3 regions of the Paenibacillus sp. ov031 genome follow, and region 2 is predicted to be linked to each of the others. Evidence: riboswitches for the same ligand, from Rfam matches in the RefSeq annotation. Region 2 holds a riboswitch; each other region holds the start of a gene.

Region 1 (5,519 bases), 1.1 Mb from region 2:
GAATTGTTCGAGATACGATCTGCAGTCTTTGACAATCCTGTTTGCCTCACACTGAAGAGAAGACGATTCAAATTCCGTTTGAAACGCCTGTAGCGTTACTTCCAACATGGAGATATTGATCTCTTTCTGCTCAACTAAAACAAGCAGCCCTTTGGTCAGTTCTTTCGCTTTAATAGGTACTTCCAATTGGAGAATAGAATGACTGAATTTCTGAAGACCTGCAATCAGGTTATTTTTATCCAACACAATTTCTTTGGAATCAGGAGCGATCATCAAAAGACTTGGAAAATCTATAATATGCTCTTGTCTTTCCAGCATGGAGCGAAGCAAGATTTCAATGTAGTTCAGGATTTTGGGCACAAGATGGTTCCAATCCGGTTGGTCAAGATGGAAGTTTCTCCACATGTTCGAGATTTGATGGATCATGCCAAAACCAAAAATAGCCCCTTCATAAGCAAAAGGTTTTAATTCTTTACCAAATACCTGTACCAGTCGTTCAGATAACCAATTTAACTGTATGCGAGTCAAGTTTTTCAGATCGCATTCTCCAGAGTAGAAGCCTGTCCAGAATAGCTCCACAACAAGCTTTTTTTCTGGCAAAATCATCGGCACCATAATCTGATCCACCAGTAAATCAAAATCGGAAGCATAGCTTTGGCTCTCCAAATCTTTGCGAATCATCATATCTTCCTGTACACGTTGCTCCAGAATGGCAAGAATACAATCATCCTTCGAGCCAAAGAATTTATAAAATGTTCCTTTGGACACACCTGACTCGTCTAGGATCATTTGTATGGAGGTGTTGGTCACTCCATGTTTCCCAAAGAGTACAAGCGCTGAGTCCAATAACATTTGTTTCCGCTTATTCATAAGTTCCCCCTGGATGATTTAGGTGGTTCACGTTACGATATCTAGTAACCTATTGCAAATCCACTGCAAACATCATATGTTCCTTCCAAATCCCCTTGATTTTAATATTCTGCCGGTCCGTCTCCTGAAAGCCCGCCTTGCGAAGCACTCGAATCGATCCGGCATTGTCAGGCAGCGCACCTGCCTCCACTCGTTTTATACCCGCTTCATTCATAGCAAAATCCAGTGCTAGCTGAAGGGCTTCACTCATATATCCCTTGCCATTCTGCACCTGATCGAGCACATAACCAACAATCCATTTGGTGGTGGAATCCAGTTCAAGCTCGAACAGAGAGATCTCCCCAATAAGCTCATGCGTATGGTTCAGAAAGATCCCGAAAGAGTACCGTTTCCCCTCTTCCCTCGCCTTGTTCCAACCTTCGAGAAGGGCTACTTGGCCCTCCAATGTATAGAATGTATCCGATCGTTCGCTTGCCGATATTTCTTCGAAAATAGCCCGGTTACGGAACTGCAAATCCAGTAGCCCAGCAGCGTCTTCCACGTTCAAAAATCGTAAATAGATGAGTTCTCCACGATTGTCCATCTGTATGTTCATCCTTATCTCTGGTTGTAGTAGATTGCATTCATCAGAAGTACGAGAGTTGCCGTTTATAAGCCATATCCCAGAATAGATATTCAAATTCAACACTTCTTCTGAATATGTCTTCAATGGCCTCCAGTTCCTGCTCGGTTTTATGTTCGCATAATGCATCCAGTGTATCATAGAACCATTCGAATGAGTCGCGGAATTCATCACTTGCATAATTTTCGATCCAAGTCTGATAGAAATTGCCCTCTAATGAATCTCGATATTGTTCTTTTAATCTTGTGGCATAGTCGTAATACGTCCACGCACAAGGGAAAATGACGGCGATGATTTCAGCAACCCCACCTGTTTGTGCAACACTCATCATATTCGACGTATACGCCTTGTTGTAAAGAGAGGGTTTGACAGCATGATTTTCATCCAGCGTAATCCCAAATTCCTTCATATAATTTCGATGCAAATCCATTTCTTCGTACAGAATAGCGTGTTGAATCACCGTAAAGTTCGTCATCAGTTTTTCATCTGTCGCCTTCACCGCACCCATGGCAAAAATCTTCGCATATTCAATCAGATATGTATAGTCCTGAAGAAGATAAAACTTAAACGCTTCCTGATCCAGTGTGCCTTTCCCCATTTCATGTAAAAAAGGATGGTTGTATCCATCTTCCCATACGTTTCTGGACTTATCTTTTAACGTTCTTGAAAATGACATGATCATTTCTCCTTGTATTAAAATTATAATGTCCCCGCTTCACATCCAGCTATCGCGTTCTGTCATCCAAAATGCAGACCAAAAAGCCCTTGTCCTATTTTCGGCAAGGGCAAAATAACATGAGTACATGTCATTTGCTCCCTACGTCAGTATTAACTAACAGGTTCAAAGGGTCAGGTTTTAACCTTCTCAACTGCGAACAGTCCCCCTGCAAATAGCTCAGGCTTATTACAACATGTGTTTTCCCAAATGTCAATCCATTCCTATTAATCTTCAAGTTCCCCTAAATCTTCTTGCAACTTCTTAAGTCGGGTGCGGATATCCTTAATCATACTTTGCAATTTGTTTAACTCATCTACCCATTTTTGCTCATTAGAGACGTTCGTCGCTGAAGTTGCATTATACGCCGGAGACGTCCTTAACTTGTTTAAATCCGATTCGTAACCCCTCCACTCTTCCTCGGCTTTTGCTAATTCCTCCTCGGTGATGCCAATCTGGTGCTCCAGATAAATAATGTCTGATGAGTTACCGTGAGTTAAGCGCTGTGAATACGTCATCGTTCACCTCATTTCTGATCATCCATTGCTTTTCCAAGGTCATATGGCTGAATATCGATATCCAAATCCAAACCCATAGCCAACTTGGCCAGTTGACTTCCAATAAAAGGCGCCATCGTGAGACCGGACGCTCCAAGTCCATTGGCTGTGATCAAGCCCTCCCAACCAGGAACAGCACCCATTACCGGAAGAAAACCAGGTGTAAACGGACGGAAACCTACTCTTACTTCCTGAAACGTGCTATCGGCTAAACCGGGAGCCAGTTCCAATCCTTTATTCAAAATTTCCTGCATTCCGCCTGCGGTTACTCTTATATCATAGCCTTCAATATCATTTTCGTGAGTCGCCCCGATCACAATCTTCTGTTGATCAAAGGCTAACAGATATTGATCCGAAGGAGGCATGACCACAGGCCATTTCCCAGTGTCTTCTCGATCATGAACCTGCAAATGCATAATTTGCGCCTTCTGATAACGAACCTTAAAATCAATGCCCAAGGGCTTCAACAGTTCACTAGCCCAAGCGCCGGCACACACAATAACCTCGTCAGCCGATATGACTTTACCGTCAACAACCACTCCAGTTACTCGGTCCGATTCATATTGAAGTGTCGCATCCCCATTAATCAGGACCGCTCCATTTCGCTGTGCCGATCGGATTAAGGCATCACGCAGTGCACGTCCATCGATACGCGCAGCACCACTGATGTAGACGGACTGAAAGTTCTCCTCCAGGAGTGGAAAACGCTCATGGGTTTCTTTTGCATCCAGACGGGTAATATCGGCAATCTCCGGTGCTTCTTCTTTACGAAGGTGTGCTCGCTCCTGCATCTTGTTGATTTTCTCTACTTCCGTATGAATACTAAGAGCACCCACTTGAGCGTAACCCGTTTCCGTTTCCCCTTCACTCTTGAGTTCTTCAATTAAACCGGGATAAAAACGTGCACCCGCCTTGGCAAGCTGATACCAATCCTGATTACGGCGCTGAGATAACCAGGGACAGATGATCCCGGCAGCAGCATCCGTAGCCTGCCCTCGATCTTTCCGGTCTATAATAAGAACTTCCGCACCCCGTTTTGCCAATTGATATGCTGTGGAAGCCCCAAGAATACCTGATCCTACGACGATGACTTTCTTCATGACTGCATCCCTTTCCTAAATCACTGTATCCATTATAGCGTATACTGTTTGGTCTGATAATGGCAAGGCATCGACATGATGATACATATTCCTAAAAGGTTTTCGATAAGTCGTTCATCGAAGTAAATAGTTCGTTTAAATTAATGTTATTTATGTAATATAATTCAAATCAGGTTTCTTTTAACTCTGTATCCGCGCCATTTACGCACACGACCTTTAACGAAATGAGGAATAACACAACGATGCCGAAACCTAGTACGGGGAATTCACTGGATACCGATATGCCGCTTATGATTACAGGTCAAAACCAGCTGACCGTAGATGAATTAATGAATTGGAACGGCCATTCACGGGATTACAGTATTGTGCAGTGCATCGGGGGAACAGGGAAAATTGCAGCCCAAAATCATGAGTTTTCGATTCGGAAAGGAACAGCTCTTATTATGTTCCCGGAGGTCACATACCGTTACGACAATCTGAGTGATTCATTGTTGTTCGATTGTTTGTCCTTTAATGGCTATTTATTGCCCCGGTTTCTGCATACCTTGCAGATCGGGGAGCTGCGCGCCTTCAAGCCGGATGGGATGCTTCATATCCTGTTGCATGAAATAACGTTGGCGCTACAGTCCCGGCACAAGGATCAGATCTGGCACGTATCCGCATTGCTATACATGCTACTGGTCAGGTTAACCATTGATGGAGATCGTTATGGTGCTTATGAACGCTCGGATGCCCGATTAAAGCTGGGTGGACTGGTTACTTTTATCAAGCAAAATTATGATCAGGATATCTCGCTCTCCATGCTGGCTCAGCAAATGGACGTCACCGAACAGCATTTGAATCGGATATTCAAAAAGGAATTCCAAATGACTCCGCTTGATTATCTGACACGGTATCGGTTATTGAAAGCCAAAGAAATGCTCGTCCATGACGCCGGAATAACGGCCCACGAGATTGCCCGGGCTGTTGGTTTCAACAGCGCCAGTTATTTTGGATCCGTATTCAAAAAATATGAAGGAATCTCCCCTATCGAGTTACGCAAGCAATACCAGAGTTAAAGGATTTCCATCGTGATCTCTGCCAGCGAGGTTAACCGCAGATCATACTTCGAGAATTCCAGATTACGCGTTACCTCGTTAGGCACAATGACACAGCGAATCCCCGCGGCTTTGGCTGCCTTCAGTCCATTCGGCGAGTCTTCGAACACAACCGCTTCGGATGCCCCGATCCCGAGACTCTCCAAGGCGAGCAGATACAATTCCGGGTCCGGTTTGACCCGCTTGACGTCCTCGGCTGTATGAATGACATCGAATAGTTCGAAAATGCCGAGTGTACGCAAATAACCATGAACCCAATCCCGGGTAGAGCTGGAAGCAACGGCAAGTTTAATTCCCTTTTTACGGGCAGACTGGAGCAACTCATGAACCCCTGGAAGAATTGCTGCCTGCCCCAGGTATGCTTCGTATTTCTGTTCAGAGAGCAACTTGATATGATCGTGATCGATCGGTTTTTGCAGCGCTTGCTCCAGGTATAGAAAAGGGTGAAATTCTTCAAACGATGTTCCTACGTTTTTCGACCAAAGCTCCAGTCCAAGTTCAAGTCCATGCTCTTTATAAATATCGCGAAAAGCATAGAACCAGGGAGTCTCCGTGTCC
Region 2 (5,519 bases):
GATCCGGACAAGCTCGAATTGTTGCTGGAAGAAATGGGTGACATTCAAGAGCAATTGGAGCAAGGTGATTTTTATCTGATCGATGTGAAAGTGGAAGAGATGGCGAATGGACTTGGATTGTCCGCCATCGGTCTGGATCGTGATGTGGCCGCGCTTAGTGGTGGTCAGCGTACGAAGGTATTGCTTGCCAAGCTTTTACTGGAGAAACCCACAGCTCTTTTGTTGGATGAGCCGACGAACTATCTCGATGTGGAACACATTGAATGGCTGACGCGTTACCTGAAGGATTACCCGTATGCGTTTATTCTGATTTCGCATGATACAGAGTTTATGAATGAGGTCGTTAACGTTATTTATCATCTGGAATTTGCCAAGTTGACGCGTTATGCAGCGAACTATAACAAATTCCTTGAGATGGCCGACATGAATAAGGCGCAACATATTGATGCTTATGAGAAACAGCAGGAGTTTATCAAGAAGCAGGAAGATTTCATTCAGCGGAACAAAGCCCGCGCTTCCACTTCCGGTCGTGCCAAGAGCCGTGAGAAGCAGCTCGGCAAGATTGAACGGATTGATCGTCCAGACGAAGCGGCCAAACCCACATTCAAATTCAAGGATGCCCGGGCGAGTAGTAAAACCGTCTTTGAGGGTATTGATTTTGAAATCGGATATTCATATGCATTATTGCCTAAAATGACGATGACGATTGAGCGTGGCGAGAAAATTGCCATTGTTGGATGTAACGGTGTAGGTAAATCCACACTGCTCAAGACGATCTTGGGGAAAATCCCACCAATTAGCGGTAAGACTTTCTTGGGGGACTATCTGGAAACAGCTTATTTCGAACAGGAAGTACGTGCAGGTAATATTACCCCGATCGAAGATGTGTGGAATGAGTTTTCTCATCTGACACAGAATGAAGTCCGGGGCCATCTCGCACGTTGTGGATTAAAAAATGAGCATATCACCCGCCCGCTTAACGCACTTAGTGGTGGTGAACAAGCCAAGGTTCGTTTATGTAAGCTTCTGATGCGTGAAAGTAACTGGATTTTGTTCGATGAGCCCACAAACCATTTGGATGTAACCGCAAAAGCAGAGCTGAAACGTGCCCTGCAGGAATTCAAGGGTACCGTGCTGCTCGTATCCCATGAACCTGAATTTTATGAAGGTTGGGTAACCAAAACGTGGGATGTTGAAGCTTGGTCCGACAAACAATAGTTTCTACGAAATTCTTCGCACCAGAAACAGCAACTTCGTTAACTACATGATTTCAGCAATGGTGAACAACGTAATTCATGGAAATGTACGGTGACAAAAAAAGGTGTCTATGGTAACATAGGCTACAGCTTCATATGAACACTAGGGGGGCCGCACGATGCGGCTGAGATGGAAGAATGCGATTCCGGACCCTTTGTACCTGATCTGGATCATACCAGCGTAGGGAAGTGGCGCGTTTCAGCTAATGACAAAGAGCTTTATCGTTGACTTTGCGATATGGCCTGCAAGATGAATCATGCAGTTCTATGTATACAGCGTTGCGACTATGGATGGTTTCTATAGTTGTTATGCGTTATGTATAGTGTAATTGCATGCGACAGTCATTCAGTTGATCCATGAATTTTAAATTCGTGGCCACTCCCCTACGGGAGTGGCTTTTTTGTTGTATATCAGCTTAAATCATGCAAGAGGAGGGCGAACAGGACGGTAATCTTCCACGAACATGTAATAACAAGATCATTCGAACTGCATGTGGTTTCACCAGGTACAGGAGACTTGGACTCTTTTCTGAATATTGCTAAGGGTATATGGCGGTGGGTCGATTATATCCACATTCGTGAAAAAAAGTTGACCCTTGAGCAACAGATGTATTGGGCGAAAAGTCTGAAAGCACAAGGTGTTCCATCTGACCGAATCATTATGAATGGCTCAGATCAGCTGGATCAATATGCTTCAATTGGTGGTGTGCATTGGGGTCAAGCAGTTACTCGCAGCTATGATAAGGATGAGTTGAGGAGAGTCGATCGGCTGCGCGTAGGCATATCGGTTCATTCTCTGGAAGAAGCAAAAGTTGCAGAAGAACAGGGAGCGGATTATCTCTTTTATGGGCATGTCTATGCTTCAAATAGTAAACCGAATTGCGAACCCAGAGGGCTAAGTGCGTTAGCTGAGGTATGCTCTAATGTTTCGATTCCCGTGATCGCGATTGGCGGGATTAGTCCTGAGAATATTGCTGCCATTCGAACTGCTGGTGCTAGAGGAGCCGCTGTAATTTCAACGATTTGGACGACCGATAAGCCGGAAGTAGCTGCCGCTTCATTGCGACAGGCGATCACGGATTCAGACAAGTACGCCGAACCAAGGAGATGAAGATCTTGAGAGAGGAAGCAAGAAGTCGAAGCAGGAATCGTTCAGGCTATCATCCAGGAATAGTTTCGGGAAGTAAAGTTGGAGCGGAAGTTGGAGGCAAGCTTCATGCAGAAACCATTATTGTAGGTGGAGGAGTTATCGGATGTGCCATCGCATATGAACTCGCTACTCGAGGCCATGACGTTCTTCTGGTTGAGCGGGCGCGGATCGCTGGGGGAACTTCCTGTGCAGCCGCAGGCATGCTTGCTGCTGATAGTGAGGAATTCACTCATGCTGTAATGGCAAAGCTTGCAAGGCAGAGCAGAGCTTTGCTTCATGAGCAGAAGGAACGGATCAGTTCGCTTAGCGGAGTGGAAATGGGGCTGCAACAGCATGGATTTATTACTCCTTTTCGTTCATACAGTGAGGTCAGCAGTTACAAGAATGATCGTAGATCGTCTACCTTATCTACAGAACATATTTGGTGGGATCGTATTGCTGTCCAACAGGAAGCTTCATGGTTAAACAGGGATACGTATGGAGCATTTTACAGACCTTCCGAGAGCGAGGTTCTTCCTGTCAACTTAACGCAGGCTTATGTCAGATCGGCTCAAGCCATGGGTGCAAGGGTGATGGAAGGGGTACAGGATGTCCGTTTGCATACGAATGTAAACGGTGTGCAAGGAATCGAGACTTCAATAGGAACGATGACATCGAGAAATGTAATTATTGCTACAGGGTTACATGGTGAAGAATTGATGAGACATGTAGGTCTGAAATCGCCTGTTTTACCAGTAAAGGGGGAGATTGCAGCCGTGCAGTTTTCTCCCCACCATGCCGGGTACAGGCCAGACAAAACGGTGTATGCAGAGGATATATATATTGTTCCCAAAGCCAATGGAGAAGTATGGATCGGTGCAACAAGCCTTCCTGGAAGAACAGACATGAAAGTTTCGGTACAAGGCATTCAGAAGCTGCTTGCAGCTGCAACAAACTGGGTACCTGGCATGAAGGAAGCACATTTTATCCGAGCGTGGGCTGGTGTCCGTCCTTCGACTCCGGATGGATTGCCCTATGTGGGGGCTTATGATAGTGTACCGGGTTTATTCGCTGCTTTTGGACATTATCGTAACGGCATATTGCTTAGTGCAATTACAGCCAGCCTTATGGCTGACTTGATTTGTGGCAAAACCTCGGAAGAACTGGGGATTCAGGACCTTTGTCCAGAACGTTTGAACATAAAGGAGATGTTGCAGTGAACATCATTGTCAACGGACAAACCATGCAAATTGAAGATAGCTTAAATCGTGTAGATAAATTGCTCAATTCATTTAATTTGCAAGTAAAAACCGTCGTGGTTGAATTGAATCGGCAAATTTTAACGCGGGAATATCATGAAACGACGGCGTTAAGAGACGGAGACCGAATTGAAATTGTACATTTTGTGGGAGGCGGTTGAATTATGTTGAGGATTGGAAATTATACGTTTGAGTCTAGATTGCTGCTGGGTACAGGCAAATTTTCGGACTTGGAAGTGCAGAGCCAGGCGGTTGAAGCCTCCGGTACGGAAGTATTAACGTTCGCGGTTCGGCGTTTGAACTTGGAAGATCGGAACAAACAGCACTTTCTGGACACACTGGATTTGAAAAGATATACCCTGCTTCCCAATACAGCGGGTGCTGCAACAGCAGAGGAAGCTGTGCGAATCGCTGAACTAGCTCGGGCTTCAGGACTTTGTGATATGATAAAAGTAGAAGTTATCGGCGATGGAATCACATTACTTCCTGACCCGATTGAAACCTATAAAGCTTGCGAGATCTTGCTTGAAAAGGGCTTTACGGTACTGCCTTATATCTCGGACGATGTTATTCTGGCCAAGCGATTGCAACTACTCGGCGTACATGCTGTTATGCCTGGGGCTTCACCCATAGGGGCGGGGAGAGGAATTATTAATCCCTATAATCTGGAGATTATTATTGAACAAGCCGTCGTTCCTGTTATTGTGGATGCAGGACTTCGAGCACCTAAAGATGCTGCTCATGCGATGGAGCTGGGAGCTGACGGTGTATTGTTGAATACGGCTGTCTCCGGATCAGGAGATCCGGTAAAGATGGCGAAGGCCATGCGAATGGGGGTTGAAGCAGGCAGACTGGCTTATGAGGCAGGCATGATTCCCGTTAAGCGCTATGCAGCAGCGAGTAGTCCGGCGGAAGGAATGGTTCATACATGACTAATCAGACACGATCTTCTGAACAGGGAGACCGCTATTCCAGACAGGAACGGTATGCACCTATCGGTAAGGAAGGTCAGCATAGATTGAATAACAGCAAAGTATTAATTGTTGGAGCGGGCGCGCTTGGTACGGGTATTGCGGAAACATTGGTACGTTCAGGAATTGGCCATATTACTATTGCAGATCGTGACTATGTGGAGTGGAGCAACCTACAGCGACAGCAATTATATATTGAGCAAGACGCCATTCAGCGAATGCCCAAAGCGATGGCAGCGAAGAAGCGCCTATCTGACATTAATTCTAACGTTGAGGTTGTAGGCAAAGTGATGGACGTCAGAGTAGATGAACTGGAAGAACTGGTTCAGAACGCAGACTTGATCATGGATGCAACAGATAATTTTGATACCCGGCTATTAATAAATGATATGTCTCAGAAGTATCGTATTCCGTGGATTTATGGAGGATGTGTGGGCAGTTATGGTATTACCTACACGTTTCTGCCTGGAGAAACGCCTTGTTTAAACTGCTTGTTGGGAGAGGTTCCGTTAGGTGGGGATACCTGTGATACATCAGGCATTATCCCTCAGGCGGTGCAGATGGTTACAGCTAATCAGACTGCCGAAGCGATGAAGCTTCTCAGTGGTAATTCAGATGCACTGAGACGCAAGTTGTTATCATTCGATGTGTGGAGAAATGAATACATATCCATTAACGTCGACGGTGCCCGAAAAGAAGATTGTCCTTCCTGCGGAGTAAAGGCTAACTATCCGTACCTCTCTGCCTCAAACCTGGAAAAAACAGACGTATTATGTGGTAGGGATACGGTACAGATTCGCCCTTCACGGCGAATGAATCTGGATTTACAACATACGGCTGATCGTCTCGGCAAGCTGGAAGAAGGCCAAGTGGAGGCTAATCCATTTTTGGTTTCTTTTACAAC
Region 3 (5,519 bases), on a different contig from region 2:
GCTTTTTAGCGTTCCCCCATTGTCTATCCATCAAAAAATGCTCTAATATGCACCCGACAACCGACCATGGTACCAAGTTAGCTAGCTTGCGTCGTACCTATACAACCAGACAATATGTCTTAATTTCGACACAATTGGCATTCCCAAAACTGGGTCTATTCACTTAACGACCGCTTCTATCCTCCCATACAAAACCTCACATATGCGGTCCTTTCCTCCTGAATTTACTTAAAAACGTTTACATCTCCTGAATACGGGGTAAAATCACTACAATCCAATTGGAATTACACCTTAAGTTGCCTATTTCGTCTAACAAGTCACATATACCTATTTGCGTAACAGAGACGATAACCCGTCGGAATACATAACCTATTAATAATCACATATGCATATTCGAAAATGCATTAAAGGAGGAACCAAGATGATCCGCATGCCTATTCAGCAAATGATCCCGTACCACCACCAATACCCGCGCAACACGGCGACCACTGCTCCCAAAAAGGAGAATGAGAACACTCAAGGTCTATCCTTTCATGAAATTTTGCAACAAAAAATGGCTAAAAAGAATGCTGCGCCTTCTATGCGATAAATGAATGACGAGCGAATTGAGAATCGCTTACGTGGTTTGCACCGTTCCTCTGCGAAGTTGTGGATGAACGGTTATTCGCGTTTTCATGATAATTGTTGTTATCTCCGTATTTTAAATATGTACAGTCTATTGTCACATACCTATAATGGGTTAAATATCTACGGAACTTATATGAGAGATAATCCATTTCAGGGGGCAAGTATGATGATGACCATTGGCTGTTTTCACGCTCACTATTCCAATATTGCACTAATTGAAGAAACTCTCGCTCCTTATGAGGTTGAACTTGTACATTATGTCGATCCGGGTCTGGATCGCCTCAAACATGATGCGGATTTCACCGAGGCAGTTACACATGAGAAAGTATCACAGACGCTGCAATGGATCGTACATTGTCATGCAGATGCCATCCTCGTCACCTGTACTCTGTTTGCGGCCGTACTTGAGCAGGAGGCACAGCATGTTCCCGTGCCCGTGATTGGAATTGATGATCCATTACTTCAGGAAATACAGCAGAATCCTGGCGAGTATATCCTAGCGTTTACCAACCCCGCAACGATTGAAGGAACGATGGCGCGGGTGAATCTGGCTTTGCAGCAAGATGATAAGGATGAGCAGCGAAACGGGATCGAAGCAGTATTGATCCCGGGCACATTCGAGTTAATTATGCGAGGCGATAAGGAAAGTTATCTTGCAGCAGTGAGCACCGGATTACAGCAACTTGCTGAGCAGTATCCAGATAGCACTGTCGTAGCCGCTCAACTGTCGATGGCTCCCGCAGCAGCACGGGTCACATCAGATACAGGCATGGCGATCTATAGCCCGCTGGCATCGCTAGCGGCTTATTTGGAGAAGAAGTTGAGCTTGAAGCGGTGTTAGACTTTGAATCCGAGACGTAAGCCATTCAAACCATCTACATCTACAATTGACGGGAGGAATAAGCGTGCGTTTTCTTTATGTTGTTATATTATTTGTAGTTGGATTTGGGTGTTCGGCATTTTTACATGGAAGTAATCTCAAACTCAGTGATGCACTGTTATTTGTTATTGCGGGGATTTTATATAAAATGTGGAACAAGAAAAATCAAGAAACTCATACTGATGAGAACTGATTGTTCAGATGATTGTACACATACAAGAAATTAGAAAAAAGCTGTTCCTCTCCTCAATCACGGAGAAGAACAGCTTTTCACCATGTCAGGCCGCCCAGATTGCGCTGTAACGACGCTTAAGAGCGTGTCCGGTATTCCTCAGCCTTTTCCAACATACCCGCGGCCACAGCCTCATTCTCGGACAAGCCGTTGTCTGCCGCAAAAGCACGAATATCCTGCGTAATACGCATGCTACAGAACTTAGGGCCGCACATGGAGCAGAAATGGGCTTCCTTAGCCCCTTCTGCCGGCAACGTCTCATCATGGTAGGACAGCGCACGTTCCGGGTCCAGTGACAGGTTGAACTGATCCCTCCAGCGGAACTCAAACCGTGCCTTGGACAGCGCATCGTCCCGCCGCTGGGCACGTGGGTGACCTTTCGCCAGATCAGCGGCATGAGCAGCGATCTTGTAGGCGATAACGCCTTCCCGCACATCATCCTTATTGGGCAGGCCCAGATGTTCTTTTGGCGTAACATAACAGAGCATCGACGTGCCAAACCAGCCGATCATCGCCGCCCCAATCGCCGAGGTAATATGGTCATATCCTGGGGCGATATCGGTCGTCAGCGGCCCCAGCGTATAGAACGGCGCCTCCTTGCAAATCTCCATTTGCAGATCGACATTCTCCTTGATCTTGTGCATCGGCACATGTCCCGGACCTTCAATCATCACCTGCACATCATGCTTCCAGGCGATTTGTGTTAGTTCACCAAGCGTAGCCAGTTCCGCCATCTGGGCTTCATCATTAGCATCGTAGATGCTTCCTGGACGCAGTCCGTCTCCGAGTGAGAACGCCACGTCATACCTTTTCATAATCTCGCAGATTTCTTCAAAATGGGTATACAAAAAATTCTCCTGATGATGCGCAAGGCACCATGCTGCCATGATGGACCCGCCCCGGGACACAATGCCCGTCATACGTTTGGCGGTCAGCGGAATATATCGCAGCAGCACACCTGCATGGATCGTAAAATAGTCCACACCCTGCTCTGCCTGTTCTATGAGCGTGTCACGATACAACTCCCATGTCAGTGCTTCTGCTTCGCCATTGACCTTCTCCAGCGCCTGATAGAGCGGTACTGTTCCAATCGGTACAGGTGAATTGCGGATGATCCATTCGCGGGTCGTATGAATGTCCTTGCCTGTGGAAAGATCCATCACCGTATCCGATCCCCAGCGTACGGCCCAAGTCATCTTCTCCACCTCCTCCTCGATGGAGGAGGATACCGCAGAGTTTCCGATGTTCGCATTGATCTTCACATGAAAATGACGCCCGATCAGCATCGGCTCACTCTCTGGGTGATTAATATTCGACGGCAGGATGGCCCTTCCACTCGCTAGCTCCTGCCGCACAAACTCTGGCTCCACACCCTCACGAATAGCGGCGAACTCCATCTCCGGCGTGATCATTCCCTGCCGTGCATAATGCATCTGAGTCACACTGCGCCCTGCCTGTCCACGTAATGGTTTAGCACGCAAGCCTGGATACTTCTCGGCTCCAGTTCGCTTCCCTCCTGGTTTCAATCCGTTATCCTCCGGTTTGACCGTTCTTCCCTGGTAGGCTTCAACATCTTCACGCTCCGTAATCCAGCGGGTGCGCAGCGCTGGCAGCCCTGCCCGGATATCGGCATGAAATCCAGGATCGGTCATTGGTCCGCTCGTATCGTAAACACGCAGCGGTTCGTTATGCTCCACTCCTTGGGGAGTATTGGTGTCATGAAGGGCAATTTCGCGCTCCGGTACAGCAATGTCCGGTCGTGAGCCATGAATGTATACTTTGCGGCTGCCCGGGAAGGGCTGAACCCGTCCTGTCGTACCTTTTTCCTCTGCCAACTGCAGATTCTGCTTGTCCTGTCCCATCATTCGGTTTCCTGTGCTCATCGCTCTTGTCTCCTCCTCATTAGTGATTGCCTGGATTGAAATGCTTGCTCACGGGTCCAAATCATCCACAACATAGAAAAAGGAAGAGCGACCATACCACACAAAATAGGGACATACACTTCAATTAATACAGACAGTCGAAGCAAAAGGTTTACACCCAATGCTCGCCAATGGCACCCAGCCCTTTATCCAAAAGCAGATCTGACACCAGCTTCCGCCTGTTTACTGTATAAAAAAAGCCGGTTCCCAAGGGAACCGGCTTATGTCCATCACCAATAACATACCTTATAGAGACTCCATAACGGAGTCCATCCATAGGTCACATTATACGGTGTTCGTGGTCGTATCGCCGATTACTTCCCTACGCTGGTATGATCCAGATCAGGTGCAAAGGGTCCAGAATCTCATGCGATTCCGTCTCAGTCCGGACAATTCGGACTCCCCCAGTAACGTTAACAAGTTGCAGCATTTAAGCCGCAAATTCATATTCAATTGCTGACCCTGTTGGGCCGTCCATTACAGAGTAGCGCAACCGAATCATAAAAACAACCTTTATATTCCAGAACATAAAATCAGGATAACATAAGTCCCATCTGTGTAGCAGCTTCCTTCAGTACAGGTGCATATTCATGCAACGTCTCCTGCGAAAGGCGACTAACAGGCCCGGATACCGACAGAGCAGCAGCGATGTTGCCTTTCCGATCCATGATGGGTACAGATACTGCCGCGGCTCCTGGTTCACGCTCCTCATAACTTGTTGCGTAGCCATATTCCAGAATGTCTTTCATCTGGGCCAAATATACTTTGGGATCGATAAATACCGGCCATTCCGGTCCATTCATCAGATCTTCGCGGTCCTCTTCGGTGGCAAAAGCCATTAACACTTTACTGGATGCTCCCACAGATAACGGAAGTCTGACGCCCACCGGAGCTACACGACGAATCGCCTGATCACTCTGTACGGCTTGAATTCGAATCCGCTCACTGCCATCACGCAGATATAAACTCACGGTTTCGCCCAGTCGATCTCTCAGCCGCTCCATCGCAGGAAGGAGCAAAATGGCAGGATCATCGCTGCGAGACATATGGGCAGACAGTTCCCAGATACGTATGCCGAGTCGATACTTCTCGGTTGCTGCATCCCGGATCACAAACCCCTTGTCCTCCAAAGTAGCCATCAGACGATGGACTGTACTTTTGTGCAGACCGATCTGGCTCGCAATTTCCGTGAGCCCCAGATCACTGCGGGTTGTAAAACACAATAATATATCCAGCGCCCGTTCTACAGCCCGGACGGTTAACTTTCGGTCTTCCATGGCAAGTTGCCCTCCTCATGTTTCATCACATGAAACTTGGTTACATAAATTATATGAGAAACGGTCTCATCTGTAAACCAAAAAGCGCCATTTGGAATAGGGATATTTGTAAATATTTTCTTTTTATAAATTAGAATCCCCTGCAATTTGCACCCTAAGGAAATGTTACCCATATATCTTCAAAACTATATAACAATTGCGTAACAAATGGCCTCAATCAATTGACTTTGACTATATTGGAACATACGATAAAGATATATTAAATTAAGATTTTGCTTCATATGTAGTCAGAAAAATCATTTATCCGCTCTGTTCGTCTCGTTGTTATCTTCATTTGATTTTTAAAGGAGGGGCAATCATGTATCCGACATCCCAGAGCGAAGCCCCGCTGCAAACGAAAGTGTCAGATCTGCCTTCTTCGTTATCACCGAGGCTGATCCGGTTCAAACATATTGTCGTGGCGTTGTTGCTCTCCGTTGTATTTTTTCTGCTCTTTTGTTTCATTGCACTACACGGTTATATTGCTTGGGTATTATCCAATCCAACTGTAGCGCCTGTATTCTCCAATCCCATGCAGGCGA

What was found. A riboswitch is a leader RNA that binds a small molecule or an ion and turns the genes downstream of it on or off. The one in region 2 is predicted to bind thiamine pyrophosphate.
Region 1: linked by a shared signal. The riboswitch ahead of tenA (thiaminase II) and the one ahead of BUA17_RS09045 (thiamine phosphate synthase) in region 2 are both predicted to bind thiamine pyrophosphate.
Region 3: linked by a shared signal. The riboswitch ahead of thiC (phosphomethylpyrimidine synthase ThiC) and the one ahead of BUA17_RS09045 (thiamine phosphate synthase) in region 2 are both predicted to bind thiamine pyrophosphate.

What each region holds. Positions count from the first base shown of each region.
Region 1 is NZ_FRDO01000001.1:997,725-1,003,243, reverse strand. Features, by position in the region: gene BUA17_RS04395 (TetR/AcrR family transcriptional regulator) at 1-870, opposite strand, end outside; gene BUA17_RS04390 (GNAT family N-acetyltransferase) at 920-1,453, opposite strand; gene tenA (thiaminase II) at 1,497-2,168, opposite strand; TPP riboswitch at 2,290-2,388, opposite strand; gene BUA17_RS04380 (hypothetical protein) at 2,435-2,725, opposite strand; gene BUA17_RS04375 (NAD(P)/FAD-dependent oxidoreductase) at 2,734-3,864, opposite strand; gene BUA17_RS04370 (AraC family transcriptional regulator) at 4,107-4,922, shown strand; gene BUA17_RS04365 (HAD family hydrolase) at 4,919-5,519, opposite strand, start outside.
Region 2 is NZ_FRDO01000001.1:2,130,512-2,136,030, reverse strand. Features, by position in the region: gene BUA17_RS09050 (ABC-F family ATP-binding cassette domain-containing protein) at 1-1,218, shown strand, start outside; TPP riboswitch at 1,352-1,461, shown strand; gene BUA17_RS09045 (thiamine phosphate synthase) at 1,774-2,367, shown strand; gene thiO (glycine oxidase ThiO) at 2,373-3,605, shown strand; gene thiS (sulfur carrier protein ThiS) at 3,602-3,805, shown strand; gene BUA17_RS09030 (thiazole synthase) at 3,809-4,576, shown strand; gene BUA17_RS09025 (MoeB/ThiF family adenylyltransferase) at 4,573-5,519, shown strand, end outside.
Region 3 is NZ_FRDO01000005.1:57,962-63,480, forward strand. Features, by position in the region: gene BUA17_RS31295 (hypothetical protein) at 422-589, shown strand; gene BUA17_RS20605 (aspartate/glutamate racemase family protein) at 791-1,468, shown strand; gene BUA17_RS31300 (hypothetical protein) at 1,533-1,700, shown strand; gene thiC (phosphomethylpyrimidine synthase ThiC) at 1,817-3,604, opposite strand; TPP riboswitch at 3,964-4,077, opposite strand; gene BUA17_RS20615 (IclR family transcriptional regulator) at 4,195-4,938, opposite strand; gene BUA17_RS20620 (alpha/beta hydrolase) at 5,297-5,519, shown strand, end outside.